Regions from separate parts of the Rhizobium sp. NZLR10 genome, predicted to be linked through region 3. Evidence: predicted binding sites of a transcription regulator. Region 3 holds the regulator's gene; each other region holds the start of a gene.
The links. The regulator LexA, encoded in region 3, represses DNA repair genes until DNA is damaged. The targets are predictions, from matches to a motif close to TGTTCNNNNTGTGTTCNG.
Positions count from the first base shown of each region.

Region 1 (10,560 bases), on a different contig from region 3:
TTCCATTCCGCCCGCGTGCGGCGGCTGAAGATCTTGTTGCCGGTGGCGGCCCTCATCATCGCGGCTGGCCTGACGGCGGTGGCGTTGGTTAGCATCTATCTGCCCGAGAATATCAAGATGGAAGGCGCCAAGATCGAGAACGGCAAGGTCGTGATGGAAAAGCCGGCGATCGCTGGACGCAATTCCGACGGCATCAACTATTCGATGCTCGCCGAAAGGGCGTTGCAGGATATCCGCAATCCCGATCTCATCACGCTTGAGACCATCAAGGCTGCCGTGCCGATGAATGACGGGCTGATCGCCCGTGTCGTCGCCTCGACGGCGGATTACAATCGCGCTACCGACAACCTGCATATGACGGCCCCCTTCACCCTGGTGCTGAGCAGCGGCCTCAACGCGAATTTCCAGTCCGCCCAGCTCGACATCAAGGGCGGAAACATGAAGAGCGACGACCCCGTCACCATCACCAAGGACAATGCCTCCATTGTTGCGAAGACGCTCCAGATAACCGATAAGGGGCGCGTGATCACATTCGAGGGAAATGTTCGCATGAATGTCGATCCATCCACCATCCATAAACAGGGCACTTAACCAGCCGGGTCATCCATGACAAAAGATTGTCGCATTTCCACTTGCAAGACTGGCCTGGCGTTCATTGCCGGCGCGTTTGCCCTTATTCTGACGGCATCGGGCGCGGGCGCGCAGCAGGCGACGGCCTCGATGCCGGGCATGAAGCTTTCCAACGACCAGCCGATCCAGATCGAAAGCGATAAGCTGGAGATTCACGACCAGGAACACACCGCGTTGTTCACCGGCAAAGTCAAGGTCGTTCAGGGGACGACGACGATGCAGTCCGGCAAGATGACCGTCTATTACAAGGACAAGGCGGCAAAGCCGGCGGCGGACGGGGCGCAACCTGCCGCCCAACCGGCAACGCAGCCGCAGCAGTCGGCCTCGCTTGCATCGGGAAGTGCCGATATCGACAAGATCCTGGTGACGGACAAGGTCTTGCTGACCTCGGGCACGCAGACTGCGACCGCCGATGACGGCAATTTCGACATGGCCTCGCAGACATTCACCCTGACGGCGGATCAGGGAAATAAGGTCATTCTGTCGGATGGGCCGAACGTCTTCACCGGCTGCAAATTGACGGTTCACATGCAGACCGGCCAGGCGGAGCTTGAAAGCTGCGGCGGTCGTGTCCAGATTCAGCTCGATCCGAAATCGCAGCCGAATGCACAGCAGAAGCAGAACTGAGAAGCCGGCCTCCCACGTGAAATTATCATCGCTATCCACCATGTTCGGCAAGCCCGGGCCACAAGCTGCGGGTGCCGCCGACAAGAGCCGCTATCAGGGAACGCTCATCGCACGCGGTCTGACGAAGACCTATGCGACGCGTCGGGTCGTCAACGGCGTCTCTCTGGTGGTGCGCCGGGGCGAGGCCGTCGGCCTGCTCGGACCGAACGGCGCCGGCAAGACCACCTGTTTTTATATGATCACCGGCCTCGTGCCGGTGGATGAAGGCACGATCGAGATCGACGGCAACGATGTCACGACCATGCCGATGTACCGCCGCTCACGCCTCGGCGTCGGTTACCTGCCGCAGGAAGCCTCGATCTTCCGCGGCTTGACCGTGGAAGAGAATATCCGTGCCGTGCTCGAAGTGCATGTCAAGGACAAGGCCGAGCGCGAGCAGAAGCTGAACGAGCTGCTGGAGGAGTTTCATATCCAGAAGCTGCGCAAGACTGCCGCCGTCGCTCTGTCAGGCGGTGAGCGTCGCCGCCTCGAAATCGCGCGCGCCCTTGCGACCGATCCGACCTTCATGCTGCTCGACGAGCCCTTCGCCGGCGTCGACCCGATCTCGGTCGCCGACATCCAGAATCTCGTCCACCACCTGACCGCGCGCGGCATCGGCGTTCTCATCACCGACCACAATGTGCGCGAGACCCTAGGCCTGATCGACCGGGCCTACATCATCCATGCCGGTGAGGTGCTGACCCATGGCCGGGCAAATGACATCGTCAACAATCCGGAAGTGCGCCGGCTCTATCTCGGCGACAATTTCAGCCTCTGAACGCGGACGATGCCAAGACAGAGAAGGTGCGCCCCAGTCGTCCTGAAACGGCGCAGGCCTTCCGGCTGCACCTGTCCCACCACAGAAATTAACCGCGCCGACACAGTTCCGCTTGACCAAATGAGATAAAAAAGCAATTTTTGGGCCAGTTGGACTTCCGCGGCCTGAAGCCTTGATCGGACGCGGTTTCCCGGAGGAATCGAGGGAGTTTCGCGTCCGTCATGGCACTGTCCGCCAGTCTTTTCCTGCGCCAGAACCAATCCCTGGTGATGACACCGCAACTGATGCAATCCATCCAGTTGCTGCAGATGACGCATGTCGAACTCAGCCAGTTCATCGCCCAGGAAGTGGAGAAGAACCCGCTGCTCGAATTTCCGTCGAATGACGGCGAGGCAGGGGGCGAACGTGGCGAAGCCGAAGACGAGCCTTATGGTCATCCGCCGGAGGATGCAGGCTCGGACGACGGCTACGACAACCGCACCGAAGCGCTCTCCAGCGACTGGTACGACAATGGCGGCAGTGCCAGCACCAGCCGGCTGAACGACGAACTCGACGCCAACTATACCAATGTCTTTCCCGATGACAGCGCGCCGCAGCGCCTCGATGCGCCGGAGTTGGTCGGCCAGTGGAAATCGATGCCGGGCAGCGGCGGCGAGGGCGCTGATTATGATCTCGACGATTTCGTCGCCGGACAGGTGTCGCTGCGCGATCATCTCGCCCAGCAGATTCCCTTCGTCCTGCCTGACGTTGCCGATCGGCTGATCGCGCAGAACTTCGTCGATCAGCTTGACGATGCCGGTTATCTGCAAGTCGAGACCGGTGAGCGGCTGGGCACCAGCCTCACGGCCGCCGAGCGCGTGCTTGCCGCCCTCCAGACGCTCGATCCGCCGGGGGTTTTCGCCCGCAGTCTCGCGGAATGCCTGGCGATCCAGCTCCGGCAGAAGGATCGATACGACCCGGCCATGCAGGCGCTCGTCGAAAACCTCGAACTGTTGGCGCGACGCGATTTCGCCACGCTGAAGCGGCTCTGCGGCGTCGACGAGGAGGACCTTCTCGACATGCTCGGTGAAATCCGCCAGCTTAATCCCAAGCCCGGCAGCGGTTTCGAAGCCGGTGTTTCCGAAGCGATCATGCCTGACGTGGTCGTCAGAGTCTCCTCGGATACCGGCTGGCTGGTCGAGCTCAATCCGGATACGCTGCCGCGGGTGCTCGTCAACCAGTCCTACTTTTCCCGCGTGACCCGGAATGGCGAAGATCACGCCTTCCTCTCCGATTGTCTGCAGAGCGCCAACTGGCTGACGCGCAGCCTCGACCAGCGGGCGAAGACCATCATGAAGGTGGCAAGCGAGATCGTCCGCCAGCAGGACGCCTTCCTGCTTTACGGCGTCGACCACCTGCGTCCGCTGAACCTGAAGACGGTCGCCGAGGCGATCAAGATGCACGAATCCACCGTCAGCCGTGTCACCTCGAACAAATACATGCTGACGCCGCGCGGTCTCTTCGAGCTCAAATATTTCTTCACCGTCTCGATCAGCGCCGTCGCCGGTGGCGACAGCCATTCGGCCGAAGCCGTGCGTCACAAGATCCGCGCGCTGATCATGCAGGAGAGCCCTGACGCGGTGCTCTCCGACGACGATATCGTCGACATGCTGAAGAAGGGCGGCGTGGATCTCGCCCGCCGCACGGTTGCGAAATACCGGGAGGCCATGAACATCGCCTCTTCGGTCCAGCGGCGCCGCGAAAAGCGGGCGCTCGCCAAGGTCGCCGGCTTCTGACGCCGCAATGCTTCGGTCTTGATCGAAGCATCGAGCTCCAAATCCCGCTATTTCTCTGACGTCTTGAACGAACTTGGGAAAGCCGACCATGACGCCGCACAATCCGAAGCTTGCCAGGGAGCTTCTCCTGCTGCTGGTGCTGGCAACCCTTTGGGGGGCCTCCTATACTTTCATCAAGATCGGTGTCGAGACGATCCCGCCGGTGACGTTGATCGCCGTCCGCACGCTGATTGCCGGCGGCATCCTGCTTGTCGTCCTCCGCTATCGACGAATCCGCCTGCCCAGTGACCGCGCGATGTGGCGGCGTTTTTTCATTCAGGCCTGTCTGAACAGCGTCATTCCCTTCACGCTGATCGCCTGGGCGGAGCAGTCCGTAGATGCCGGGCTGGCTGTGATCCTCAATTCGGCAACGCCGATCTTCACCTTCCTGCTGACCGTGCTGATAGCCCGCCATGAGCAGGTGACGGCGCGAAAGCTTTTCGGCGTCATATCAGGGCTTGCCGGTATCTGCCTGGTCATCGGCGTCGAGGTGCTCGGCGGTCTCGGCAAAAGCCTGATGGCGCAACTCGCCATCATCCTGGCGACCGCCTGCTATGCAGGCGCGGCGATTTTCAGCAAGAACTTCAAGGGGCTCGAACCCGCCGTGCCGGCGGCCGGCTCGTTGATCTCAGGCGCGGTCATACTCTTGCCGGTCAGCCTCGTCGTCGACCGGCCGTGGACGCTCGATCCCTCGGGCGCATCGATCCTGGCGCTGCTGGCTCTTTCCGCCTTTTCGACGGCCCTTGCCTTTGCGATCTATTTCCGTCTCGTCCAGACGCTGGGTTCGGTCGGAACGACGTCGCAAGCCTATCTCAGGGTGCCGATCGGAGTGACGATCGGCATCGTTTTCCTCGGCGAAAGGCTGAGCCCGACGGCCTGGATTGGACTCGTTTGCGTCATCCTCGGTGTCGCAGCCATGACGATCCCGGCAAGGGTGAGTGCAATCAAGGCGAGAAGTGTCTAGAAATCATTGGCTGGCGGTCGGCGGCAGGCCCTGTATTCGCACGCGCCTGTCGCACGCAGCACGCGCATTAGCATCGCGGTTTTTCGCCCTATTGACTTTTCGACAACGGCTGGCTAGAAGCCCGCCGCAATCGATGCCGCAAACGGCGTCTGGAGTTATCCCCAGCATCAGAAGGGCACCAAGGACCCCCAGGCTGACGCCGATCTTGCTTGAGATTGCGCGAAGTGCTTGGATGAACCTGAGGCTTGGCGTAAACTGATACCCGCAAACGACGATAAGAAGGGAAACTCCATGAGTGTGCGTGTGTCCGGTAAACATATGGAAATTGGTGACTCGTTCCGTCAAAAGATCGAGGACCAAATTGGTATGGCCATCACGAAATACTTCGACGGGGGATATTCGGGTCAGGTGACCGTGGAAAAGGCGAGTTCTCGTTACTCGGCAGACTGCAAGCTTCATCTCGACAGTGGGGTGGTGCTGCATGCGGCCGGCGAGGCGACGGACCCGCAGCTGGCTTTCGACGCCGCTTCCCAGCGCATCGAAAAACGGCTGCGCCGCTACAAGCGCAAGCTGAAGGACCATCACGCCGGAAACCATCTGAACGGTTTTGCAGAAGTCGCCTACACGGTCATGGATTCCGTTCCTGACCACGAAGATGAAATCCCCGACGATTTCGCGCCCGCGATCGTCGCCGAAAGCACGAAGCAGCTGAAGACCATGTCGGTGGCCACCGCCGTAATGGCGCTCGACATGACCGACGAGCCGCTTCTCCTGTTCCGCAGCCCCGGCAAGGAACATCTGAATATCGTTTACCGTCGGCACGACGGAAATATTGGCTGGATCGATTCAGCCAATATCAAAGGCTGAGATCAGGGCTATGAGCGGCGGTATTGCCGCCGCTCCTTGCATTTGATCAAGGCGACAGAAGGAAAAAGAAATGGCATTGGCAGATTTGCTCCATCAGGATGCGATCATTCCCGCCCTCAGAGTAAATTCCAAGAAACAGCTGCTTCAGGAATTGGCCGCAAGAGCCGCCAGGATCACCGGGCTCTCCGAACGGGAGATTTTCGACGTCATCCTGCAGCGCGAACGCCTTGGCTCGACCGGCGTCGGCAACGGCATCGCCATTCCTCACGGCAAGCTGGTCAACATCCATTCGATCGTCGGCATCTTCGCCCGGCTGGAGCAGCCTGTCGATTTCGAGGCCCTGGACGACCAGCCTGTCGATCTCGTCTTCCTGCTGCTGGCGCCGGAGGGCGCGGGTGCTGATCATCTCAAGGCCCTGTCGCGGATTGCCCGCGTGCTGCGCGATCACGATCTGGTCGCCAAGCTGCGCGCCACCGATTCCGCTTCGGCGATCTACGCCTTCCTCAATGAAGAGCAGACGTCGAACGCTGCGTGAACCAGGCCCTGCAAACCTGTGCAGCAGTTTTGCGATAAGGATCTGCAGAAAGCGCGCCGCATGAATCACCTTCGATGCGATGCGCGTCAGGCAAAAACCGCCGGAATTCCCTGAAACAGCAGGAGTTTTACCGGCGGCTTCGCAAGGAAACCCCGCTATATCCGGGCTGCGACGTCTTCACCCGAAGGGATCGAAGGCTGTGCCCCTGATTTGAGGCAGGCGAGCGAACCGGCAACGGCCGCACGGCGCAGCGCCGAGGCAAAATCGAGGCCCTCGTCGAGGCTCGCAGCGAAATAGCCGCAGAAGGTGTCGCCGGCGCCGACCGTATCGACGGGTTCGATCTTCAGGCCCTGCGCCCTTGAAACCGCCCCATCGCGGATGGCGACGACGCCGTCGCCGCCAAGCGTCACGATCAACGTCTGGCCGGTTTCGGCATGCAGCCGGGTCAGGGCTGCCTCACGCGCCTGCGCATCCATGCCATCTTGGCCGGCCAGCCGCTCGAACTCGGTCTCGTTGGCGATGACGATATCGGCAAGTCGGCCGAGACGCGGCGCATCGGAGATCAAAGGAGCAAGGTTGAGGATGCTGGTGACGCCTTTGGCGCGGGCGGCCGACAGGGCGCGTTCGACGGCTGCAGCCGGCACTTCGAGCTGCAGCATCAGGATATCGCCTTCCTTCATGCCGCCGATCGCCGTCTCGGCATCCTCAGGCGCGACCAGGCCGTTGGCGCCGGGAACGACGGCGATCATGTTTTCGCCGTCGCCGCCGACAAGGATCAGCGCCGTGCCGGTGGGACCGTCGACATGTTTGACGAGAGAAAGATCGGTTCCTGCATCATCGAGCAGGGAAAGGGCATCGGCGGCGAAGCTATCCTTGCCGACGGCGCCGGCCATATGCACATAGCGGCCGGCGCGCCGCGCTGCCAGCGCCTGGTTGGCGCCCTTGCCGCCGGCGGCTGTGGCAAAACCGTTGCCGGCCACCGTTTCGCCGGGCTTCGGCAGGCGCTCGGTCGTGGCGATGAGGTCCATGTTGATGGACCCGAAAACTGTTATCATCAAGAGTGTCCCGTCTTTTGGGGCATGCGGCGGCGGCATGCTCCACTTCTTCGATAGAGCATGATGCCGAAAAGTGTGCGCTGTTTTCGAAAGACATCATGCTCCTGCTGTTTCATTCGGGCGAGACACTGCCCGAAGCGGTCACTCCTCGTCAACCACCCTGAGCTTGAGAAGACCGGTACGGCTTTCCACCGATTTGGCCGCAGGTTCGCTGTCGCGAGCAGGCTTGGCCTCGCCGCCTGCCTCGAATTCCAGCGCTTCGATCTTGGCGCCGCGCCTGGTGAGTTTGTCGGCCGAGGTGACCACCATGTCGATATCCTTCTGCGCCAGGGCGAAATGACCCTGCAGCTTGCGCACCCGCTCGTCGAGGCGGCCGAGATCGTCCATCAGGATCGCCACCTCGCCCTGGATCAGATGCGCCTGCGCCCGCATGCTCTGGTCCTTGAGCACGGCCTGGATGACCTGGATCGACAGCATCAGCAGCGACGGCGAGACGATGACGATGCGCGCCCGGTGCGCCTTCTGCACCACCGGCTCGAAGTTTTCGTGGATCTCGGCGAAGATCGATTCCGACGGCACGAAGAGAAAGGCCGTGTCCTGGGTTTCGCCCTGGATCAGATATTTCTCGGAAATGTCCCTTATATGGACCTCCATGTCGCGGCGGAACTGCTGGCCGGCGGTCTTGCCGGCCTCGGGACTGCCGGCGTCGCGGATCGCGTTCCAGGCTTCGAGCGGGAATTTTGCGTCGATCACCAGCGGCGGCGCACCGTTCGGCATGCGGATCGTGCAATCCGGTCGCGAGCCGTTGGTGAGCGTCTGCTGGAAGGCATAGGCGCCCATCGGCAGGCCGTCGGCGACGATGGTCTCCATCCGCGACTGGCCGAAGGCGCCGCGTGTCTGCTTGTTGGACAGAATGGCCTGCAGCCCGACGACATCCTTGGCGAGCGTCTGGATATTGTTCTGCGCGGCATCGATCACCGCCAGCCTTTCCTGCAGCCGCTGCAGGTTCTCATGCGTCGATTTGGTCTGGTCGGTGATCGTCGAGTTGACGCGCTGCGACATGCCGTCGAGGCGTTGGCTGATCGTCTGGTTGAGTTCACTCTGCCGCGCGCCGAAGACCTCGGTCATCGCCGCGATGCGGCCCTGCATCTCCGCCTGGATCCTGAGAAGCTCGGCCATGCGCGCGTCGCTTTCCCCAGCGCGCAAGCTCGCTTCCTCCGCCTGCTCGTGGCGAAGGCTCGCGCCCCGCAGCAGCACGATCACCAGCAGGACAAACGCCAACAGAACCCCGCCGGCAAGCGCCAGCATGGCCGGGCTGATCGAGGCAAGCGACACAGTGAACGAATCGGAATTGACGGTCATGTCGCAACCATACCAGAAGAGACGGTAATATATAGATCAAAGGGTGAACGGAATTGGCGGTCGCCACTATCCTCGCACGCCGCTGCTTCTGCTGGCTCCTTCGGAGAAATTGCGCCTCGATTTAACTATTGCTCAACCATATTCGCCAAAACCTGCGGCGCAGAATTCCTTCCCGCGCACTCGCGCCAAGTACAGAGATCCCGATGACCTCCCAGCAGACCGACAGTGCCCTCAGGCAGCGTCTCGATTTCATCGAACTCGACGAGGCGGCGCGCAAGTCGATGCGGGATCTGCGCCCTGTCATCACCGAGCTGATCGGCGGCGCCCTCGATAAATTCTACGCCAAGATTGCCAGAACCCCGGCTGTCGCCGGCTTCTTTGCCGACAAGAACCATGTCGGCAAAGCCAAGCAGCGCCAGCAGGATCATCGGGCCAATCTCGCCGGCGGTGCGTTCGATGACAGTTATGTCGACGGCGTCACCGCGGTCGGCCGGACGCACGCCCGCATCGGCCTGGAGCCGCGCTGGTATATCGGCGGTTACGCCATCGTCATGTCCGAACTCGTCAAGGGCATCATGGAAAAGCAGTGGCCGCCGGTCTTCGCGCGCCAGCAAGGCAAGCTGCTGGCCGAGAAGCTGTCGGCCGTCATCAAGGCTGGCATGCTCGACATGGATTATTCCATCTCGGTCTATCTCGAAACGCTCGAAGCCAAGCGTCGCGCCTTGGAAGAGCAGCGCGCCAAGGCCGAATCCGACCAGGCGATGGCACTGGAGCAACTGCGCCGCGGTCTGGAAGCACTGTCGAACGGCGATCTCGAAGCCACTCTGCCGTCCGACCTGCCGGGTAATTTCCGGCAGATGGCCGAGGATTACAACCGCGCCGTCGGCGCCCTTCGCAAGTCCTTCGCATCCGTGCGCGAGGCCTCGGGCCAGATCATGGGCGGCGCCGATATCATTTCCACTGCGACCAACGACCTGGCGCTGCGCACCGCCCAGCAGGCGGCAGGCGTCGAGGAGAGTTCAGCCGCCCTGCAACAGCTCTCCGTCAGCGTCGGCCAGACGGCCGCCAATGCCGAAAAGGCATCGGCTGCCGTGCGCGAGACGCAGCAGAAGGCGAAGAACTCCGGCGAACTCGTCACCAGCGCCGTCTCGGCAATGGCCGGCATCGAGAAATCCTCGACCGGGATCTCCAAGATCATCGGCGTCATCGATGAGATCGCCTTCCAGACCAATCTTCTGGCGCTGAACGCTGGTGTCGAAGCGGCGCGTGCCGGTGATGCCGGCAAGGGTTTTGCCGTCGTCGCCCAGGAAGTCCGCCAGCTCGCCCAGCGCACGGCGGAAGCCGCCAAGGAGATCAAGAACCTGATCTCGCAGAGCTCGACCCAGGTCAATGAGGGCGTCGGCATCGTCTCCAGTACCGGCGAGGCGCTGAACGACATGATCAGCCGCATCGACATCATCAACCGTTTCGTCGCCGATATCGCCGCCGCCGCCCGCGACCAGGCGACCGGCGTCAATGAGGTCAGCATCGCGGTCCGCAACATGGGTGCGATCACCCAGCAGAATTCGGACATGGTTGAGCACTCCTCGGCAGAAACCCGCCGCCTCAAGGACGAGGTGGAGAACCTGATCGAACTGCTGCGCCGCTTCCGCGCCCGGCCCGAGGGCCATGCCGCCATCGCTGCCCGCCGGGCGGCCTGAGGCGAATATGGCGAAATTCCAGGCGGGGATGCAAAAAAGCGTCTTCCCCGCCTGCCGGATAATTCCATAGTCGGAAAAGATGGGTTATGGGAACGCCATGACCATCAAGCCACTCATCATTCTTCCCGATCCCGTTCTCCGTCAGATCTCCAAGCCGATCGAGCGGGTTGACGCCTACCTGCAGCGCCT
Region 1 is NZ_JABDWE010000010.1:183,039-193,598, forward strand. It holds gene lptC (LPS export ABC transporter periplasmic protein LptC) at 1-591, shown strand, start outside; gene HJB82_RS17100 (LptA/OstA family protein) at 607-1,257, shown strand; gene lptB (LPS export ABC transporter ATP-binding protein) at 1,298-2,074, shown strand; gene rpoN (RNA polymerase factor sigma-54) at 2,296-3,849, shown strand; gene HJB82_RS17115 (DMT family transporter) at 3,938-4,852, shown strand; gene hpf (ribosome hibernation-promoting factor, HPF/YfiA family) at 5,144-5,719, shown strand; gene ptsN (PTS IIA-like nitrogen regulatory protein PtsN) at 5,790-6,254, shown strand; gene HJB82_RS17130 (ribokinase) at 6,410-7,309, opposite strand; gene HJB82_RS17135 (DNA recombination protein RmuC) at 7,451-8,671, opposite strand; gene HJB82_RS17140 (globin-coupled sensor protein) at 8,875-10,371, shown strand; gene def (peptide deformylase) at 10,469-10,560, shown strand, end outside.
Region 1: the regulator LexA is predicted to act here: its motif matches at 8,704-8,721, upstream of HJB82_RS17135 (DNA recombination protein RmuC).

Region 2 (10,560 bases), 140 kb from region 3:
TGCGGTCGCCGCCGGCAAGGCTGATGCCGCGCACGCCGATCGAGTTCCGGCCGGCGAAAACGCGGACGTCGTCGACGGAGAAGCGGATGCACTGGCCGAGCGCCGTCGTCAGCAGCACGTCGTCATTCTCGGTGCAGGTCTCGACGGAGAGGATTTCGTCGCCCTCCTCCTCGAGCTTCATGGCAATCTTGCCATTGCGGTTGACCTGGACGAAGTCCGACAGCTTGTTGCGGCGAACCGTGCCGCGCGTCGTCGAGAACATCACGTCGAGATTGTCCCAGCTCTCCTCGTCCTCGGGCAAGGGCAGGATGGTAGTGATGCGCTCGCCGGGTGCAAGCGGCAGCATATTGATCAGCGCCTTGCCGCGCGAGGTCGGCGTGCCGATCGGCAGGCGCCAGACCTTCTCCTTATAGACGATGCCGCGCGAGGAGAAGAACAGAACCGGCGTATGCGTATTGACTACAAATAGCCGGCTAACGAAATCCTGGTCGCGGGTGGTCATGCCGGAGCGGCCCTTGCCGCCGCGGCGCTGGGCACGATAGGTGGTCAGCGGCACGCGCTTGATATAGCCCAGATGCGAGACGGTGACGACCATGTCTTCACGAGCAATCAGATCCTCGTCGTCCATTTCGAGGCCGCCATCGATGATCTCGGTGCGGCGCGGCGTGCCGAATTCATTGCGGACAGCGAGGAGTTCGTCCTTGACGATGGTCTGGATGCGGACGCGCGAGGAGAGAATATCGAGGTAATCCTTGATCTCCTCACCGATTTTGTTGAGTTCGTCGCCGATTTCGTCGCGGCCAAGGGCCGTCAGGCGGGCAAGGCGCAGTTCGAGGATGGCGCGGGCCTGCTCTTCGGAGAGATTGTAGGTCAGGTCCTCGTTGATGCGATGGCGCGGATCGTCGATCAGACGGATCAGGCTTTCGACATCTTCGGCCGGCCAGCGGCGGGTCATCAATTCTTCGCGGGCCGACTGCGGATCGGGCGCCTGGCGGATGACGCGAATGACTTCGTCGATATTGGCGACGGCAATCGCGAGACCGACCAACACATGGGCGCGGTCGCGCGCTTTGCGCAGCAGGAATTTTGTTCTCCGGCTAACAACTTCTTCGCGGAAGGAGACGAAGGCGCGCAGCATGTCGAGAAGGGTCAGCTGTTCCGGCTTGCCGCCGTTCAGCGCCACCATGTTGCAGCCGAAGGACGTCTGCAGCGGCGTATAGCGATAAAGCTGATTGAGGATGACCTCGGCATTGGCGTCGCGCTTCAATTCGACGACGACGCGATAACCCTGGCGGTCGGATTCGTCGCGCAGGTCGGAGATGCCTTCGATGCGCTTGTCGCGCACCAGCTCGGCCATCTTTTCGATCATCGTCGCCTTGTTCACCTGGTAGGGAATCTCGGTGATGATGATCTGCTCGCGGTCACCGCGCATTGGCTCGATGGCGGCGACGCCGCGCATGATGACCGAGCCGCGGCCAGTCTCATAGGCGGAGCGAATGCCGGCACGGCCGAGGATCTTCGCACCCGTCGGGAAATCGGGGCCGGGAATGATCTGGATCAGATCCTGCAGCTCGATTGCCGGATCGTCGATCAGCGCGATGCAGCCGTCGATGACTTCGGAGAGATTATGCGGCGGGATGTTGGTCGCCATGCCGACGGCGATGCCGCCTGCGCCATTGACGAGCAGGTTCGGGAATTTGGCCGGCACCACAACCGGCTCGGAGAGCGTACCGTCATAGTTGTCGCGGAAATCGACGGTTTCCTTGTCGAGATCGTCGAGCAGCGAATGGGCAGCCTTTTCGAGGCGGCATTCGGTGTACCGTTCGGCCGCCGGCGGGTCACCATCAACCGAGCCGAAATTGCCTTGGCCGTCGATCAGCGGCAGACGCAGCGACCAGGGCTGCGCCATACGGGCGAGCGCATCATAGATCGCGGAATTGCCGTGCGGATGGAATTTACCCATCACGTCACCGGTGACGCGGGCGCATTTGACGTATTTCTTGTTCCAGTCGATGCCAAGCTCGGACATGCCGTAGAGGATGCGCCGGTGCACGGGCTTCAGGCCGTCGCGCACGTCGGGCAGCGCGCGGCTAACGATGACGCTCATGGCGTAATCGAGATACGACCGCTGCATTTCCTCCATGATGGAGATGGGCTCGATGCCTGGCGGGAGCTTCCCGCCGCCGGGGGGTGTTTGCTCAGTCAAAACAGATCACGATCTCTTCTAGAATCACTTGAAGATTTATAGCGGAAAGCCCGTTGCAGCGCCAATTTCACCGGGCGTTTTGAACAGGCTTTTGCGGCTTAAAGAGGGTAAAACATGCAAGTTGCGCGGCCGAACCGGACAAATCCGCCGCGGGCCGCCGCGGGATATTTGCCAAATCGGAATCGCCGCTTCACAATCATAAAACCACGCATAAAAACCACCCGACTATATGGGGTTCCGGAGAGACGATGGCAAGCGCCGACCAATTGATCAACGCCTTCACGACGCTGCTGGTCACCATCGATCCGCCGGGGCTCGCACCGATCTTCCTGGGGCTGACGATGGGCATGAGCCGCGCCCAGCGCACGCAGGTGGCGCTGCGCGGCTCGGTTATCGCCTTCATCATCCTCGCCGTCTTCGCGCTGTTTGGGGCCGGCGTACTCGGCGTGCTCGGGATTTCGATCGGCGCCTTCCGCATCGCCGGCGGTCTGCTGCTGTTCTGGATCGCCTTCGAGATGGTCTTCGAAAGACGCCAGGAACGCAAGGAGAAGGCCACCGAAGCGGCCATCACCAAGGATCACATCGAGAATATCGCCGTCTTCCCGCTAGCCTTGCCGCTGATTGCCGGCCCGGGCGCCATCTCGGCGACGATCCTGCTTGCCGGCACGCTCGCCACCTCCATCGGGAAAGCCCAACTGATCGGCGTCATTGCCGCCAATCTGCTGCTGACCTTCCTAATGCTGCTGATCGCCGAACGGCTGGACCGTTTCCTCGGCGTCACCGGCCGGGCAATTCTGACGCGGCTTCTCGGCGTTATCCTCGCGGCCCTTGCCGCACAGTTCGTCGTCGACGGGGCGAAATCGGCGTTCAATCTGATCAGCGCAACGCCGCACTGAAAACGGCATCCGCCGCGAGATCAAAGAAAAAGAGCATGACGCCGTTAAAGACGTCATGCTCTCGGATAAATCATAAACCACGAACGGCCGATCAGAACGGGATGTCGTCGTCGAGATCCCGCGAGAAGTTGCCACCGCCGCCACCGCCGCGGCTTGGCGATGATGAGGGAGCCGGGGCGCCGTAGTCGTCGCCATAATCATTGCTGCTGCTGCCGCCACGGCCGCCACCGGAGCTTGCACCGCCGCCTTCACCGCGGCCGTCGAGCATGGTCAGCGTCGAACCGAAGCCCTGCAGCACCACTTCCGTCGAGTAGCGGTCCTGTCCCTGCTGGTCCTGCCACTTACGGGTCTGCAACTGGCCTTCGATATAGAGCTTGGCGCCCTTCTTCACATATTGCTCGACGACCTTGCACAGGCCCTCGTTGAAGACGACGACAGTGTGCCATTCGGTCTTTTCACGACGCTCGCCGGAATTGCGGTCGCGCCAGGTCTCCGAGGTCGCAATACGAAGATTGGCGATCGGCCGGCCATCCTGGGTGCGGCGGATTTCCGGGTCCGCACCGACATTTCCGATCAGAATTACCTTGTTTACGCTACCAGCCATGCTCTCACCCTACCTGCCGCCCTGCCCGGCGGCGTTTCAATCGATCGGCGCACCTTAAACCATCAACGACCGCCGATGCGCATGGGCGGCACTTAATCCACATATTTCTCCGTCAGAACACCGCATGCATCCATCAGGATTTTTGTTCTTTCTTTGTTCTAGTTTATCCGTATGATCCTGTCAACAGAATCGAAAACCTTCAGTGTTGCGGACATTCAGCCTCGACTCGCCGTTCGGCATCACTAAATAAGGGCTGTTATCCCAAAGGACCAAGCTGAGACGATGAGCGAACTGAAGACGATCTCCATCCGCGGCGCGCGCGAGCATAATCTCAAAGGCATCGATCTCGATCTGCCGCGCAATAAGCTGATCGTCATGACCGGGCTTTCGGGCTCCGGCAAATCCTCGCTTGCCTTCGACACGATCTATGCCGAGGGCCAGCGGCGCTATGTCGAGAGCCTCTCCGCCTATGCCCGGCAGTTTCTCGAGATGATGCAGAAGCCCGACGTCGACCAGATCGACGGACTGTCGCCGGCGATCTCGATCGAGCAGAAAACCACCTCGCGCAACCCGCGCTCGACGGTCGGCACCGTGACCGAGATCTACGACTATATGCGGTTGCTCTTTGCCCGCGTCGGCGTGCCCTATTCACCGGCGACCGGCCTGCCGATCGAAAGCCAGACCGTCAGCCAGATGGTCGACCGCGTGCTCGATTTCGGCGAAGGCACCCGTCTTTATATTCTCGCGCCGCTCGTGCGCGGGCGCAAGGGCGAATACAAGAAGGAACTGGCGGAGCTGATGAAGAAGGGCTTCCAGCGCGTCAAGGTCGACGGCCAGTTCTACGAGATTGCCGAGGCGCCGGTGCTCGACAAGAAATACAAGCACGACATCGACGTGGTGGTCGACCGCATCGTCGTGCGCTCGGATGTCTCGGCCCGCCTAGCCGACAGCCTGGAAACCTGCCTGAAGCTCGCCGACGGGCTGGCGGTCGCCGAATTCGCCGACAAGCCGCTGCCGCTGGAAGAGACCTCGGCCGGCGGTTCGGCCAACAAGTCGCTCAACGAGACGCATGAGCGCGTGCTGTTTTCGGAAAAATTCGCCTGCCCGGTTTCCGGCTTCACCATTCCGGAGATCGAGCCGCGACTGTTCTCCTTCAACAATCCCTTCGGCGCCTGCCCGACCTGCGACGGCCTCGGCGCCCAGCAGAAGATCGATCGCGACCTGATCGTGCCCGAGCCGGAACGGACGCTGCGCGACGGGGCGATCGCGCCCTGGGCCAAGTCGACCTCGCCCTATTACAATCAGACGCTGGAAGCGCTGGGCAAACATTACGGCTTCAAGCTCGGCACCCGCTGGAACGATCTTTCCGACGAGGCCAAGGACGTCATTCTCAACGGCACCGACGACAAGATCGAATTCCATTATGCCGACGGCGCCCGCTCCTATACGACGCAGAAGAATTTCGAGGGCATCATCACCAATCTCGAGCGGCGCTGGAAGGAGACCGATTCCGCCTGGGCGCGTGAGGACATCGAGCGCTTCATGTCGGCAGCACCCTGCCCTTCCTGCAACGGCTTCCGCCTGAAGCCGGAAGCGCTGGCGGTGAAGATCGCCACGCTGCATATCGGCGAAGTGACTGCCATGTCGATCCGCGTCGCCCGCGACTGGTTCGAGACGCTGCCGGCCAGCTTCAACGCCAAGCAGAACGAGATTGCCGTGCGCATCCTCAAGGAAATCCGCGACCGGCTGCGTTTCCTCAACGATGTCGGCCTGGAATATCTCAGCCTGTCGCGCAATTCCGGCACGCTGTCGGGCGGCGAAAGCCAGCGCATCCGGCTGGCCTCGCAGATCGGCTCGGGGCTGACCGGCGTGCTCTATGTGCTCGACGAGCCTTCGATCGGCCTGCATCAGCGCGACAATGCCCGGCTGCTCGACACGCTGAAGCACCTGCGCGACATCGGCAACACCGTCATCGTCGTCGAACATGACGAGGATGCGATCATGACGGCCGACGACGTGGTCGATATCGGCCCGGCCGCCGGCATTCATGGCGGCGAGGTCATCGCCCACGGCACGCCGCAGGATATCATGGACAATCCGAAGTCGCTGACCGGAAAATATCTCTCGGGCGAACTCGGCGTTCCCGTTCCCAACGAGCGCCGCAGACAGAAGAAGGGCCGCGAGATCAAGGTGGTCGGCGCCCGCGGCAACAATCTGAAGAACGTCACGGCGGCAATCCCGCTCGGGGTGTTCACGGCGGTGACCGGCGTTTCCGGCGGCGGCAAATCCACCTTCCTGATCGAGACGCTGTATAAATCGGCAGCGCGCCGCGTCATGGGCGCGCGCGAAAACCCGGCCGATCACGACCGCATTGACGGCTTCGAGCATATCGACAAGGTGATCGACATCGACCAGTCGCCGATCGGCCGCACGCCGCGCTCGAACCCGGCGACCTATACCGGCGCGTTCACGCCGATCCGCGATTGGTTCGCCGGCCTGCCGGAGGCAAAAGCGCGCGGCTACCAGCCGGGGCGTTTCTCCTTCAACGTCAAGGGCGGGCGTTGCGAGGCCTGCCAGGGCGACGGCGTCATCAAGATCGAGATGCACTTCCTGCCCGATGTCTACGTCACCTGCGACGTCTGCCACGGCAAGCGCTACAATCGCGAGACACTCGATGTCACCTTCAAGCAGAAGTCGATCGCCGACGTGCTCGACATGACGGTGGAGGAAGGCGTCGACTTCTTCGCGGCGGTGCCGGCCGTGCGCGACAAGCTGCAGTCGCTGAAGGATGTCGGCCTCGGTTACATCAAGGTCGGCCAGCAGGCCAATACGCTGTCGGGCGGCGAGGCACAGCGCGTCAAGCTGGCCAAGGAGCTGTCGAAACGCTCGACGGGGCGCACGCTCTACATTCTCGACGAACCGACGACCGGCCTGCATTTCCACGACGTCGCCAAGCTGCTTGAAATGCTGCACGAACTGGTCAACCAGGGCAATTCCGTGGTGGTGATCGAGCACAATCTCGAAGTCATCAAGACGGCCGACTGGGTGCTCGATTTCGGTCCCGAAGGCGGTGATGGCGGCGGCGAGATTGTGGCTTTCGGCACGCCCGAGGCGATCGTCAAGGAGAAGCGCTCCTATACCGGGCACTTCCTCAAGGAATTGCTGGAACGGCGGCCGGCGAAGAGGGCGGCTGCGGCGGAATGACGATGCGGCCGGCGTCGCCCGAAGATCTGGAAAGGATCACGACGCTGACAGCAGCCGCCTATCGGCCCTATACCGAACTGTTCGGCGCTCCGCCGATCCTGATGACGGAGGATTACGCGCCTCGCATCGAACGCGGCGAGGTCTGGCTCCGCGAGGTCGGCGGCGAAACCGCGGGGCTGATGGTTGTCGAGCGGCATTCCGATCACCTCATGCTGTTCAGCATCGCGGTCTCGCCGGCCTTTCAGGGGGCCGGACATGGTCTGGCGATGCTCAAGTGGCTGGAGGGCAAGGCGCGCGAGTGGGCAAAGCCGGAAATCCGGCTCTACACCAATGCGCTGATGGAGCGGAACATCGCCCTTTATCGCGCCGTCGGATTTCACGAAACGGGTCGCCGGCCGAACCAATATCGGCCAGGATGGACGCTCGTCGACATGGCGAAACAGATCGATGCGGCCTGAACGGCTGCAAACAGGGAGGACGACATGACCAAATCCGGCACTATCCGCACCGGCATCGGCGGCTGGACCTTCGAGCCCTGGCGCGGGCATTTCTTTCCCGATGACCTGAAACAGAAGGACGAGCTGAATTATGCCAGCCGCCAGCTGAAGGTTATCGAGGTTAACGGTACCTATTACAGCACGCAGAAGCCGGCGGTTTTCGCCAAATGGGCGGCCGACGTACCCGACGGTTTCATCTTCTCGCTAAAGGCGACGCGTTTCGTCACCAACCGGCGGGTGCTTGCCGAAGCCGGTGAATCGATGGAACGCTTCCTGTCCTCGGGCATCAGCGAACTCGGCGATCATCTCGGGCCGCTGCTCTGGCAGTTCGCACCGACGAAGAAGTTCGATCCGGAAGATTTCGAGGCCTTCCTGAAGCAGCTGCCGGCAAAGCAGGACGGGCTGGCGCTCCGCCACGTGGTCGAGGTGCGCCACGATTCCTTCAAAGTGCCGGAATTCGTGGCACTGCTGGCGAAATACGGCGTGGCGCCGGTCTGCGCCGAACATTTCGAATATCCGATGATCGCCGATGTCACGGCCGACTTCGTCTATGCCAGGCTGCAAAAGGGATCGGACGATATCCCGACCTGCTATCCTGATAAGGACCTGAAGGCCTGGGCAGGCCGACTGGAGACCTGGGCGGAGGGCAAGGTCCCGGACGACCTGCCGCTGATCGATGGGGATCGCAAGGTGAAGGCCGAGCCACGCGACGTCTTCGCCTTCATGATCCACGAGGGCAAGGTCAATGCGCCGCATGGGGCGATCGCCCTGCAGCAGGCGCTGGCAAAATAGGCCGGGCTGAGATTTGCGCTGAAGACATAGGCATCGGCGGCTCGAAGCTAAAGCATCGGCGGCTCGAAGCTGAAGCATCGGCGGTTCGAAGCTGAAGCATCGAGCGGGCTAAAGCGGCGAGACATGGGACGCGAGCTCCTCCGCCGTCAGGCCCTTGCCGGCGCGTTGGCCAGCCTCCCCGTGCAGCCAGACGCCGGCGGCCGCTGCCTCGAAGGCCGGCAGGCCCTGGGCGAGCAATCCGCCGATGATGCCGGCGAGCACGTCGCCGGAACCGGCGGTGGCAAGCCAGACCGGCGCGTTGGTATTGATCAGCGCACGTCCGTCCGGCGCGGCAATGACGGTATCAGCGCCTTTGTAGACGATCGCGGCATTGGCGAGGCGGGCAGCGGCCACTGATTTATCAACCTTCCCCAGCCCATCGTCGCCGGCAATATCGGGAAAGAGCCGGGCGAACTCCCCCTCGTGCGGCGTCAGCACCAGACGCGGCTCGCCCCGGAAAAGGTCAAACAGCTGCTGCGGATCGTCCTTGAACGAGGAGATGCCGTCGGCATCGAGCACGAGATGGCGCTCGGCAAGGGCCGAGACGAAGCCGCGCGCTCTGACGCCGATGCCGAAGCCGGGGCCTAGAACGAAGCTTTGCAACCGCTTGTCGGCGAGCCAATCGTCGAGGTCGGCCGCGTTGTCGATCGCATGCAGCATGACAGCGGTGAGATGCGCAGCATTGGCGGCCATTGCCGCGCGCGGGGCTGCGATCGTCACCAGGCCGGCGCCGGCCTTCAGGCCTGCGATCGCCGACATGCGCGCAGCCCCCGTCTTGTCGGCCTCGCCTGAGAAGACGACCAGATGACCGCGCTTGTATTTATGGGTTTCCAACTGCTCGGCCGGCAGCACACCCTTCCAGGCATCCGGCCTGTTCTCGGCGAAGACGCCGCCCGCCGCAGCCCTGACGATGCGGGCGGGAATGCCGATATCGAAAACCTCCAACTCGCCGCAAAGCTCCCTGCCCGGCATCAGGAGATGGCCGGGTTTGCGCGTCATGAAGGTGATGGTGTTGCAGGCCCGGAAGGCGGCCCCCAACACCCTGCCGGTGCGGCCATCCAGTCCGGAGGGCAGATCGATGGCAAGCACGGGAAGACCGGCTTCGGTGACTTGCTCGATCACCGTGCGGACATCGGCCGGCACCTCGCGGCCAAGCCCCGCCCCGAACAGGCCGTCGATGACGACGTCGCCGGTCTCGGGCCGGTAGAGGTCGAGTGCCTGCCCCTCCAATGCGCAGCCGTTGCGGGCACGGGCAGCGTCGCCCTTCAGCCTGGAGGGGTCGCCGAGATGGAAGAGCGCCACGGCAGCCCCGCCCTCCTGCAGATGTCTTGCCGCGACATAGGCGTCGCCGCCATTGTTACCAGGCCCGCAGAGCACGACGAAGCGCAAAGCTCCGGGATGAAGGCGCAAGGCAGCCGCCGCGACCGCCGCCCCTGCCCTTTCCATCAAGGCGAAGGAATCGATGCCGGATGCGGCAGCGGCAGCGTCGACCGCGGCCATCTCGGCAGGCGTGAGAAGAAGGTCGGAAAGTTCATGGCTCATCGGCCTATTCAATCAAAAAACGCCTAAAAAACAACCGCCTGAAACACCAAAGAAAAGAGCCTATTTTGTGCAATTGCCTATATTTTAATCCCACTGAGACATAGTTGCGCGACTCCTTAAACTTATGTCTTTTTCGATTTTCGATATGATTTTGATCGAAGGACCGAGTTTTCCCGCTGGTTTGCCGCCAAACCGTCATCAAAATCCCCGCAAACGCGGCGCTTTCGGCAAAATCCTCGTATTTTTTTAAGAAGATGGATTTCAAACTGGCATGATATCTGCATCATATCCGGCGAGCGGGAAAATTCCTGCCATAACGGGAGAAGCGGAGAGACATTTTCTCATGAAAAAGATCGAAGCGATCATTAAGCCTTTCAAGCTGGACGAAGTGAAGGAAGCCCTTCAGGAAGTCGGCCTGCAAGGTATCACGGTCACGGAAGCCAAAGGCTTCGGCCGTCAGAAGGGTCACACGGAACTTTACCGCGGAGCCGAATACGTCGTCGATTTTCTGCCGAAGGTAAAAGTCGAGGTCGTGCTGGCCGACGAGAACGCGGAGGCCGTCATCGATGCGATCCGCAAGGCGGCGCAGACCGGCCGCATCGGCGACGGAAAAATCTTCGTCTCCAATATCGAAGAGGTCATCCGCATTCGCACCGGCGAGACCGGCATCGACGCCATCTGACCCACTTTGCCTGGCGCGCAAAGTTAGATACGGTCAGCGCAGCCATGTATTGTCATCGCAAATCGGAGGAAGGTATTTAATGGCGACCGCAAGCGAAA
Region 2 is NZ_JABDWE010000002.1:355,721-366,280, reverse strand. It holds gene gyrA (DNA gyrase subunit A) at 1-2,206, opposite strand, end outside; gene HJB82_RS05015 (MarC family protein) at 2,455-3,102, shown strand; gene HJB82_RS05010 (single-stranded DNA-binding protein) at 3,194-3,706, opposite strand; gene uvrA (excinuclease ABC subunit UvrA) at 3,989-6,910, shown strand; gene HJB82_RS05000 (GNAT family N-acetyltransferase) at 6,907-7,368, shown strand; gene HJB82_RS04995 (DUF72 domain-containing protein) at 7,393-8,199, shown strand; gene HJB82_RS04990 (NAD(P)H-hydrate dehydratase) at 8,308-9,780, opposite strand; gene HJB82_RS04985 (P-II family nitrogen regulator) at 10,124-10,462, shown strand; gene glnA (type I glutamate--ammonia ligase) at 10,542-10,560, shown strand, end outside.
Region 2: the regulator LexA is predicted to act here: its motif matches at 3,850-3,867, upstream of uvrA (excinuclease ABC subunit UvrA).

Region 3 (10,560 bases):
CGAGGGGTTGCAGGCCGAGGGCCTGAGATCCCTGTTCGATTTCTCCGAGCTGTCGATCATGGGCATCACCCAGGTGCTGAGCCGGCTGCCAAAGCTCTATACCCTGATCCGCCAGACGACCGCCGCCATCATCGCTGCAAAGCCTGACATTCTCCTCATTATCGACAGCCCGGATTTCACCCATCGCGTCGCCAAGCGGGTCCGCACCGCGCTGCCGGACCTGCCTGTCGTCAATTATGTCTGTCCGAGCGTCTGGGCCTGGAAGGAATATCGCGCCACGCGCATGCTTGCCTATGTCGATCATGTGCTCGCCGTCCTGCCCTTCGAGCCGGCAACGATGCAGCGCCTCAACGGCCCGGCAACCACCTATGTCGGTCATCGCCTGACCGCCGACCCTGCGCTGTTGGAAACCCGGCGCCTGCGCGCCGGCAGGCAGCCCGGCAACGGCCCGATCCTTCTTCTGCCCGGCTCACGCTCCTCCGAAATTCAGAAGCTCCTGCCGCATTTCGAAGTCGCCGCAAGCGAACTTGCCGCCCGCAATGGGCCGATGCGCTTTATTCTGCCGACGGTGACGCACAGGCAAGCGCTGGTTCGCCAATTGACGGCAGCATGGGAAGTAAAGCCGGAGATCGTGGTCGGCGCGGAAGCAAAATGGCAGGCCTTCGCTGAAGCCGATGCAGCCATGGCGGCATCCGGAACTGTCATTCTTGAACTGGCGCTTGCCGATGTTCCCGTCGTCTCCGCCTACAAGGTCGACTGGATCATGCGTCTGCTGACATCGGGCATCAAGACCTGGACAGGCGCGCTGCCAAACCTGATTGCCGATTACGCGGTCGTGCCGGAATACCTGAACGATATCGTTCGCGGCGCAAGTTTCGCACGCTGGATAGAAAGACTGTCAGCCGATACCTACCAGCTCAAGGCGATGAAGGAAGGTTATGATCTTATCTGGCAGCGCATGCAGACCGAAAAACCGCCCGGCGAACATGCCGCCGAAATCCTTCTCGACGTGCTGAAAAAGAAAAAACCCGGTCGCTTCTGAGGTGACCGGGTTTTTCGTTGGTTGGGGAAGCGATCAGCGCTTCGAAACCGGAATGTAGTCACGCTTCGGTTCGCCGACATAGAGCTGGCGCGGACGGCCGATGCGCTGCTCCGGATCCTCGATCATCTCGTTCCACTGCGCGATCCAGCCGACGGTGCGGGCAAGCGCGAAGAGCACGGTGAACATCGTCGTGGGGAAGCCCAGCGCCTTCAGCGTGATGCCGGAATAGAAGTCGATGTTCGGATAGAGCTTCTTTTCGATGAAATATTCGTCGGTGAGCGCGATGCGCTCAAGCTCCATCGCCACTTCGAGCAACGGATCGTCCTTGATGCCGAGTTCGCCGAGCACCTCATGCGTCGTCTTCTGCATGATCTTGGCGCGCGGATCATAGTTCTTGTAGACGCGGTGACCGAAGCCCATCAGGCGGAACGGATCGTTCTTGTCCTTGGCGCGGGCGATATATTCTGGAATGTGGTCGACTGAGCCGATCTCATGCAGCATGTTGAGCGCTGCTTCGTTGGCGCCGCCATGCGCAGGCCCCCAGAGGCAGGCGATGCCGGCTGCGATGCAGGCGAACGGATTGGCGCCCGACGAACCGGCGAGACGCACGGTCGAAGTCGAGGCGTTCTGCTCGTGATCGGCATGCAGGATGAAGATCCGATCCATGGCGCGGGCAAGCACCGGATTGACCACATATTCTTCGCAAGGCACGGCAAAACACATGCGCAGGAAGTTCGAGGCGTAGTCGAGATCGTTCTTCGGATAAACGAAGGGCTGGCCGATATGGTATTTGTAAGCCATGGCCGCAAGCGTCGGCATCTTGGCGATCATGCGCAGGCTGGCGACCATGCGCTGGTGCGGATCGGTGATGTCGGTTGAGTCATGATAGAAAGCCGACAGTGCGCCGACGCAGCCGCACATGACGGCCATCGGATGGGCGTCACGGCGGAAGCCGGTGAAGAACCGGCTCATCTGCTCGTGCACCATGGTGTGGTGCGTGACGCGATAATCGAAATCTTTCTTCTGTACGGTGGTCGGCAGTTCGCCGTAGAGAAGCAGATAGCAGACCTCGAGGAAGTCGCCATGCTCGGCCAGTTGCTCGATCGGATAGCCGCGATGCAGCAGCACACCTTCGTCGCCGTCGATGTAGGTGATTTTCGATTCACAGGATGCGGTCGAGGTGAAACCCGGATCGTACGTGAAGGAAGCCGTGTTCTTGTAAAGGGCACCGATATCGATGACGCTCGGGCCGATCGTGCCGCTTTTGACGGCTAGGTCGACAGATTTGTCACCGATTTTTATTGTAGCGCTTTGATCCGTCATGCTGATCCTCCGAAATGGCGGTGGCGCCATAAAAGCGCCATAGGGGTTAAGCGTCCTTACCGATAGCTATATGATCGTGAAGCTAATGCCAAGTTACCGTGCCGGCATTTTGTGCATTGCGGTATCACCTTTTAGGCACTGCAGCGATGAGCCCCGTGCATATCGGAAGCCAATGATTCGCTTAGTGTTTTGGCGCTGGCGATTTTCCCTCATATTTCAATCGATTATCCTTGCCGGATTTGACTAGAGAATGCATTCTGGCCGTCTTCGCGGGTGACCTTGGGCGGCACATGCAGGAAGTGACGACAGTCGAATTGCGGCCGGAAGCAGGCGCCGGCTCAGCCGGTCCCTCCGGTTTTTCGCCGCCTATCGTGGTGATACGGCCGACCAGGACGCAGTCGACGACATCTTTGCGCCACCGGCTGCTCGCCGCAGCCCGGCAATCGATTGGCGCCGGCATGCGCATGCTGGGCGAGGAGGCGGATCATGGCCGCTTGCTGCTTTTTTCGCCGGTGTTTCTCGGCGCCGGGGCGGCCTTCTGGTTTGTTGCGGCATCCGAATTTCCGCTTGTTGCATCGCTGCTCTCTCTGTTGGTGCTGACGATCGCGGTTCTCATCGTCGGCCGCAGCCGGGCGGCATTGCGGGCGACGCTGCTGGCGCCTGCACTCGTGGCCGGCGGCATGCTCTGCGCACAATTCGAGAGCTGGCGGGCTTCGACGGTGATCCTCGATTCCTCGGTGACGACGACAGTGACCGGCCGAGTCGAGCGGCGAGAAGGCGACGGCCGTGGGCGCTGGCGCTACATTCTTGCCGTCACCGGCACGGAGGCGCCGGAGTTGAAGCGGCCGCCGGGACGCATAACCGCGATCGTCCGCGGCGCCGACATGCCTTTCGACATCGGCGACCTCATCACCGGCAGGGCACGACTGACGCCGCCGGCAGGCCCCGCACTTCCCGAGCTCAACGACTTCTCCTTCGGTGCCTATTTCGATGGCATCGGCGCCAACGGCTTCTTCTACGGTGCGCCAGAGAAGGATCTGGAGGCGGGTCCGCAGGCTGCCAGATCGACATCGGCAGCTCTGCTGGAATGGCTTTACCGCCTGCGCAGTAGCATTGGCGACCGCATACGATCGATCCTGCCCGGCGACACCGGCGCTTTTGCCGCTGCTTTGGTGACCGACGAGCGACGCGCCATCTCGAATGCGACGACGGAGGCGCTGCGCCAGTCCGGCCTTGCTCATATTGTCGCGATCTCCGGCCTCAACATGGCGCTGTCGGCCGGCATCTTCTTCGTCGGCTTCCGGATGCTGCTCAGCCTTTTTCCGGGCGTCGCTCAGGCCTATCCGACAAAGAAGATCGCCGCCGCCGGCGCGCTCAGCGCCGTCACCGCCTACTACCTGATTTCCGGCTTCGGGGTCTCGGCCGAACGTGCCTTCATCATGATGGCGATCATGCTGGTCGCCGTCTTCTTCGACCGGCCGTCGATCAGCCTGCGCAATGTCGTTCTCTCGGCGCTCGTCATCATCGCCATTTCGCCGTCCGAAGTCTTGGGCCCGAGCTTCCAGATGTCCTTTGCCGCGACATTGGCACTCGTATCGGGTTATCAACTGTGGAAGGACCGGCGCGTCCGCGAAAACGCCTTGCTGAAACTGCCGGTCTTCCGACCGGTCGTTGCCGTCGCCGGCTTCTTCGGCGGCGTCTTCCTGACCTCGCTGATCGGCGGTTTTTCCACGGCGCTGTTTTCGATCGAACATTTTCATCGCCTGACCGCTTACGGGCTGCCGGCAAATCTCGCGACGATGCCGATCATCTCCTTCATCGTCATGCCGGCCGGGCTGCTGGCGATGTTGCTCATGCCGTTCGGTCTGGACGTTCCGCTCTGGAAGGTGGTCGGCCTCGGCCTCGACCTGGTGATTGCGGTCGCCAAAACGGTGTCCGGTTGGGGCGGTGATATCGGCATCGGCCGCTTGCCGGCTTGGTATTTCGCTGTCGCCGTGGCCGGCTTTCTGCTGCTGACGCTGCTGCGCACCCGGCTGCGCCATATCGGCACATCGATTATCGCCGTCTCTACGCTCGGCGTGCTGCTTCTGCCGCTTCCCCGGGCGCCGGATCTGGTGATTTCGGAGGATGGCAGTCTCGTCGCAGTGGTCGCGGCTGCGGCAATCGCTTCCAACCGCGAAAACCCGCCGGATTTCATCTTCGATCAGTGGCAGAGAGCACTTGTCCTGCCGACGCATTTCCCGCCGAAAATGCTGGATGGTCCCGCTGTCCCGCCGGAGGGAGACGACCGCCGCGTCAGGCTTTCCCGCGATCAGCAGAATGAAGCGAGGGCGGCGATGCGGGCGGCTGTCGCCGGTGGTGAAGCAAACCGCTTTTCCTGCGTCAAAAAGGCCTGGTGCACATCAAGGCTCGGCAATGGTCATGTGGTTGCCGTCATCGACAACGCTGCCTATCTCGGTCCGGCTTGCGACGCGGCGGATATCGTCGTGACGTCGGTCCGCCTGCGGTTCAACAGCTGCCGATCAGGAGCGACGCTCTTTACCGGTGAGACGCTGCGCAGGACTGGCTCCGTCGAGCTGCGCTTCGCCGATGCCGGCCTGGAGGTCGTGACCGCATTCGAAACCCTGTCGCGCCCATGGAAGCGCCATCGCGCCTATGACTGGCGCAGCAACAGTTTTGCCGAATCCGGCCTCTCCAATGTCAGTGATAGCGGCGAATGAGGCCGACGAGCTTGCCCTGCACCTTGACGCGGTCCGGCCCGAAAATCCGGGTCTCATAAGCCGGATTGGCAGCCTCCAGCGCGATCGAGGCGCCCTTGCGGCGGAAACGTTTGAGCGTCGCTTCTTCGTCATCGACCAGGGCAACGACAATGTCGCCGGGACTTGCGGTGCTGCCGTTGCGGATGATTACCGTGTCGCCGTCGAAGATGCCGGCGTCGATCATCGAATCGCCCTTGACCTCCAGCGCATAATGTTCGCCGGAGCCGAGCATGTCTGCGGGAACGACGATGTCGTGGGTGTTATTCTGGATCGCCGAGATCGGAACGCCGGCAGCGATCCGGCCCATGACCGGCACGGAGACGGAGTTGCCGTTATCGGCGACCGGTTTTGCAGGAGCGGGGGCGGCGACCGGCTGCGGCTTGCCGAGGCTGCCCTCGATGACGCTTGGCGAAAAGCCGCGCCGGGGCTGGATGCTCGGGCTGTAGGCCTCCGGAAGCTTGATGACCTCGAGCGCCCGGGCGCGGTTCGGTAGGCGGCGAATGAAGCCACGCTCTTCAAGCGCTGTGATCAAACGATGAATGCCGGATTTCGAGGCCAGATCCAGGGCATCCTTCATTTCGTCGAAAGAGGGCGGAATGCCGGATTCCTTCATGCGCTCATGAATGAAAAGCAGGAGCTCCTGTTGTTTGCGCGTGAGCATCGACGTGTGACCCCTTGATTGAAACAAATCCAGAACAGAACACTATATGTTCCATATGTGTTCCGCAAGTAGCTAAATTTCCGTAAAACTTGCCGCCAACTCGTTGAGTTTTTTATTTTCATTCGCCGGATTGGCGCACATGTCTTGCATTGAAGGTGGCGCTGTCGCACCCTCTTGCGTTTCAGGGAGGGATATCATGAACGAGCACTCGGCCAAACCGCACCCGCTGGATCATGTCGTGCTGCCCGTTGTCAATATCGACCTGGCGCGCGAAAGGCTCGGCAAGCTTGGCTTCACCGTTGCCGCCGATGCCCGCCATCCCTTCGGAACGGAGAATGCCTGCGTCTTCTTTGCCGACAAGACCTATCTGGAGCCGCTCGGTATCGCCAGCCGCGAGGAGAGCGAGGCATCGGCGCGGCAAGGCAATGTCTTCACCGCCCGCAATCGGGCCTTCCGCTTCCGCTGTGGCGAGGAGGGGCTTTCGGCGGTGGCGTTCGGCACCGGGGATGCCGGCCGCGCTCATCGGAGCTTCGTCGGCAGCGGATCGAGCGCCGGCGACATGCTGCAGTTCAGCCGGCCGATGAAAATGCCGGACGGTTCCGAGACCATGGCCGGCTTCAAGCTGGCCTTTGCCGCTGAGTTGCGCGCGCCGGATTTCTTCCTCTTCTGTGTTGAGCGCATCAATCCTCTGCCGGCCGATCGCGGTGCGCTAGAGACGCATGCCAATGGCGTCACCGGCATTGCCGAGATCGCGCTTTGCGCGCCGGACCCCTCTGCATTCGCCGCCTTCGTCAGCCTTGCAACGGCGCAATCGGCCGTCGAGAAAACCGGTTTCGGCGTTAATATCGCGGCGCCGAATGCGAAAATCAGCCTGATGACGCCGGAAGGGCTGGAGGCCTATTTCGAGATCGCCGTCGCATCCGCCGACCGCGGCCTGCGCGGCCGGGCTATCCTCTTTGCCGTCACCGATCTTGCCGTGACAGAAGCGCATTTGGCTGCTAACGGAGTGACCTACACGCGCAAGAACAATCGCATTCTGGTGAAGCCCGCGCCCGGGCAGGGCACGCTCTTCGCCTTCGAGGAAACACGATGAGCACTGATACGAATTCCGAAGTCAGGATCGGCGAGGGCGCAGGCCAGGTCACATTTTCCAATACCGGCCGCCTGTCGCTGATTGCCGGCCCTTGCCAGATGGAGAGCCGCGACCACGCCTTCATGGTTGCCGGCACACTGAAGGAGCTTTGCGCCAAACTCGGCATCGGTCTCGTCTACAAGAGCTCCTTCGATAAGGCAAACCGCACCTCGCTCTCTGCCGAACGCGGCATCGGGCTTGAAAAGGGCATGCAGATCTTCGCCGACCTGAAGAAGGAGTTCGGTTTTCCCGTCCTGACCGACGTCCACACCGCCGAGCAATGCGCCGCGGTGGCAAAAGTGGTCGATGTCCTGCAGATCCCGGCTTTCCTCTGCCGCCAGACCGACCTTCTGATCGCCGCCGCCGAGACCGGCCGCGCCGTCAATGTCAAGAAGGGCCAGTTCCTCGCTCCCTGGGATATGAAAAACGTCCTGAAGAAGCTCAATGCCAGCGGCAATCCGAACGTGCTGCTGTGCGAACGCGGCGCCTCCTTCGGTTATAACACTTTGGTCTCCGACATGCGCTCGCTGCCGATCATGGCGTCGATGGGCGCGCCGGTTGTTTTCGATGCAACGCATTCCGTGGCGCAGCCGGGCGGGCAGGGCGATTCCTCCGGTGGTCAGCGGGAATTTGTGGAAACGCTGGCGCGCGCAGCGGTGGCGACCGGTATCGCCGGCGTGTTCGTCGAAACCCATCAGGACCCCGACAACGCACCGTCCGACGGCCCGAACATGGTCTATCTCAAAGACATGCCGCGGCTTTTGGAAAAGCTGCTCGCCTTCGATGCTGTCGCCAAGGGCTGACAGTCAAAAGCCTGACATGTTCGTGCTATAGCGACGTTCAGACATGCAGGTCGAGGGTGTCGCAATGCGCCATTGTAATTTGCACGCCTTCGATTATGACAGGCTTCGAACGATTGATCACCCACCGAGCAGGAAGAACCCATGACTGCAATCACCGATATCATCGCCCGCGAGATTCTCGATAGCCGTGGCAACCCCACCGTCGAAGTTGATGTCTATCTCGAAGACGGCAGCATGGGCCGCGCGGCCGTTCCCTCGGGCGCTTCGACCGGCGCGCATGAGGCGGTCGAGCTGCGCGACGGCGGCAAGCGCTACCTCGGCAAGGGTGTGCAAAAGGCGGTCGATGCCGCCAACACCGAGATCTTCGACGCGATCGGCGGCATCGATGCCGAAAACCAGATCCAGATCGACAACATCATGATCGAGCTCGACGGCACGCCGAACAAGTCGCGCCTCGGCGCCAACGCCATTCTCGGCGTATCGCTGGCCGTCGCCAAGGCTGCCGCCCAGGCCTCCGGCCTGCCGCTCTACCGTTATGTCGGCGGCGCGTCCGCGTGCCTGCTTCCGGTTCCGATGATGAACATCATCAACGGCGGCGCCCATGCCGACAATCCTATCGATTTCCAGGAATTCATGATCCTGCCGGTCGGCGCCGATACGATCGCTGAAGCCGTACGCATGGGTTCGGAAGTCTTCCATACGCTCCGCAAGGAACTGGCCGCGCAGGGCCACAACACCAATGTCGGCGACGAAGGCGGTTTTGCACCCGGCCTGAAGAGCGCGCCCGAGGCTCTCGACTTCATCATGAAGTCGATCGAGAAAGCCGGCTATACACCGGGCGACGACATGTGCCTCGGCCTTGACTGCGCCTCGACGGAATTCTTCAAGGACGGCAAGTACGTTCTTGAAGGCGAGGGCCGCACGCTCGAATCGGGCGCCATGGCCGAATATCTGGCCGAACTCGCTGCTAAGTACCCGATCATCTCGATCGAGGACGGCATGGCCGAAGACGACTGGGACGGCTGGAAGACGCTGACCGACTTGGCCGGCAAGAAGACCCAGCTCGTCGGCGACGATCTCTTCGTCACCAACTCCGCTCGTCTTCGCGACGGCATTCGCATGGGCGTCGCCAATTCGATCCTCGTCAAGGTCAACCAGATCGGCTCGCTGACGGAAACGCTCGACGCCGTCAACACGGCGCACAAGGCAGCCTATACCGCCGTCATGTCCCACCGCTCCGGCGAAACCGAAGATTCGACCATCGCCGACCTCGCGGTCGCCACCAACTGCGGCCAGATCAAGACCGGCTCACTGTCGCGTTCCGACCGCCTCGCCAAGTACAACCAGCTGATCCGCATCGAGGAGGGCCTGGGCCCGCAGGCTCAGTATGCCGGCCGCTCGATCATCCGCGCCTGATCGAATCTGATTTTCAAACGGCTTGAGCCCGCGCCTCTCCGGCGCGGGTTTTTTGTTGCCCGTCTTTACGGTCAATGAACGGTTAATCTCTGCGCGTTATGCTGAACGAATTGGTAATGCGTTCAAGAGCATGCGTGTATGTGGACAAAGCATCATAAGAAGAGAAAGTTCGGCCGCTTCGTCATTCCGGCCATGACGGTCGCCTTCCTTTCCTATTTCGGTTATCATTGCATTCATGGCGATTACGGCCTGCGCGCAACAGAGACGTTCGAGCATCAGCGTGTCGCGCGTGAAAAAGAGCTTGCGATCTTGAAGGCGAAGCGCGAACATCTGGAAAATCAGGTCGCGCTGCTGAGTGACGGCTCGCTCGACAAGGATATGCTGGACGAAAAAGCGCGCTATCAGCTCAACATGTCGCGCGCGGACGAGATCGTCATATTCAACCATTATTCCAATTAACTGAAATCAGGTTAATTGGTATTTCCGAAATGTAATCAACTGTTTAGTGCTGAATATGAGCCATGCAATTATGGCATTGCTGTGGTCATCTTTCTTCCCTATGGTACGCGCCACCAAGAACCGACAAACCCATAGGGAGGGTTGAATGGCGCCGCGAAAGACCGCGACCGTTTCCAGCCGCAAAACTGCAGCAAAACCGGCAGCCAAAGCATCGAATGGAGGCCCGGTAGCCGACTTCGATCGCGATGAAGAGCTCAAGGCCTATCGCGAGATGCTGATGATCCGCCGCTTCGAGGAGAAGGCCGGCCAACTTTACGGCATGGGCTTCATCGGCGGCTTTTGCCACCTCTACATCGGTCAGGAAGCTGTCGTCGTCGGCATGCAGATGGCGCAGAAGGAAGGCGACCAGGTCATCACCGCCTATCGCGACCACGGCCACATGCTGGCAACCGGCATGGAAGCGCGCGGCGTCATGGCGGAACTGACCGGGCGCCGCAGCGGCTATTCCCACGGGAAGGGCGGCTCGATGCACATGTTCTCGAAAGAAAAGCATTTCTACGGCGGTCACGGCATCGTCGGTGCCCAGGTTTCACTCGGAACCGGTCTTGCCTTTGCCAACCATTACCGCGGCAACGGCAATGTCTCGATCGCCTATTTCGGCGACGGCGCCGCCAACCAGGGCCAGGTCTACGAGAGCTTCAACATGGCGGCCCTCTGGAAGCTGCCGATCGTCTATATCGTCGAGAACAACCGCTACGCCATGGGCACGTCGACGGCGCGCGCCACCGCCCAGTCGAACTACTCGCTGCGCGGTTCCGGCTTCGGCATCCCCGGCATTCAGGTCGATGGCATGGACGTTCGCGCCGTCAAGGCGGCGGCCGACGAGGCGCTCGAACATTGCCGCTCCGGCAAGGGTCCGATCATTCTCGAAATGCTGACCTATCGTTATCGCGGTCACTCCATGT
Region 3 is NZ_JABDWE010000002.1:213,755-224,314, forward strand. It holds gene lpxB (lipid-A-disaccharide synthase) at 1-1,042, shown strand, start outside; gene gltA (citrate synthase) at 1,076-2,365, opposite strand; gene HJB82_RS04285 (ComEC/Rec2 family competence protein) at 2,656-5,085, shown strand; gene lexA (transcriptional repressor LexA) at 5,066-5,785, opposite strand; gene HJB82_RS04295 (VOC family protein) at 5,982-6,878, shown strand; gene kdsA (3-deoxy-8-phosphooctulonate synthase) at 6,875-7,720, shown strand; gene eno (phosphopyruvate hydratase) at 7,862-9,136, shown strand; gene HJB82_RS04310 (septum formation initiator family protein) at 9,275-9,595, shown strand; gene pdhA (pyruvate dehydrogenase (acetyl-transferring) E1 component subunit alpha) at 9,741-10,560, shown strand, end outside.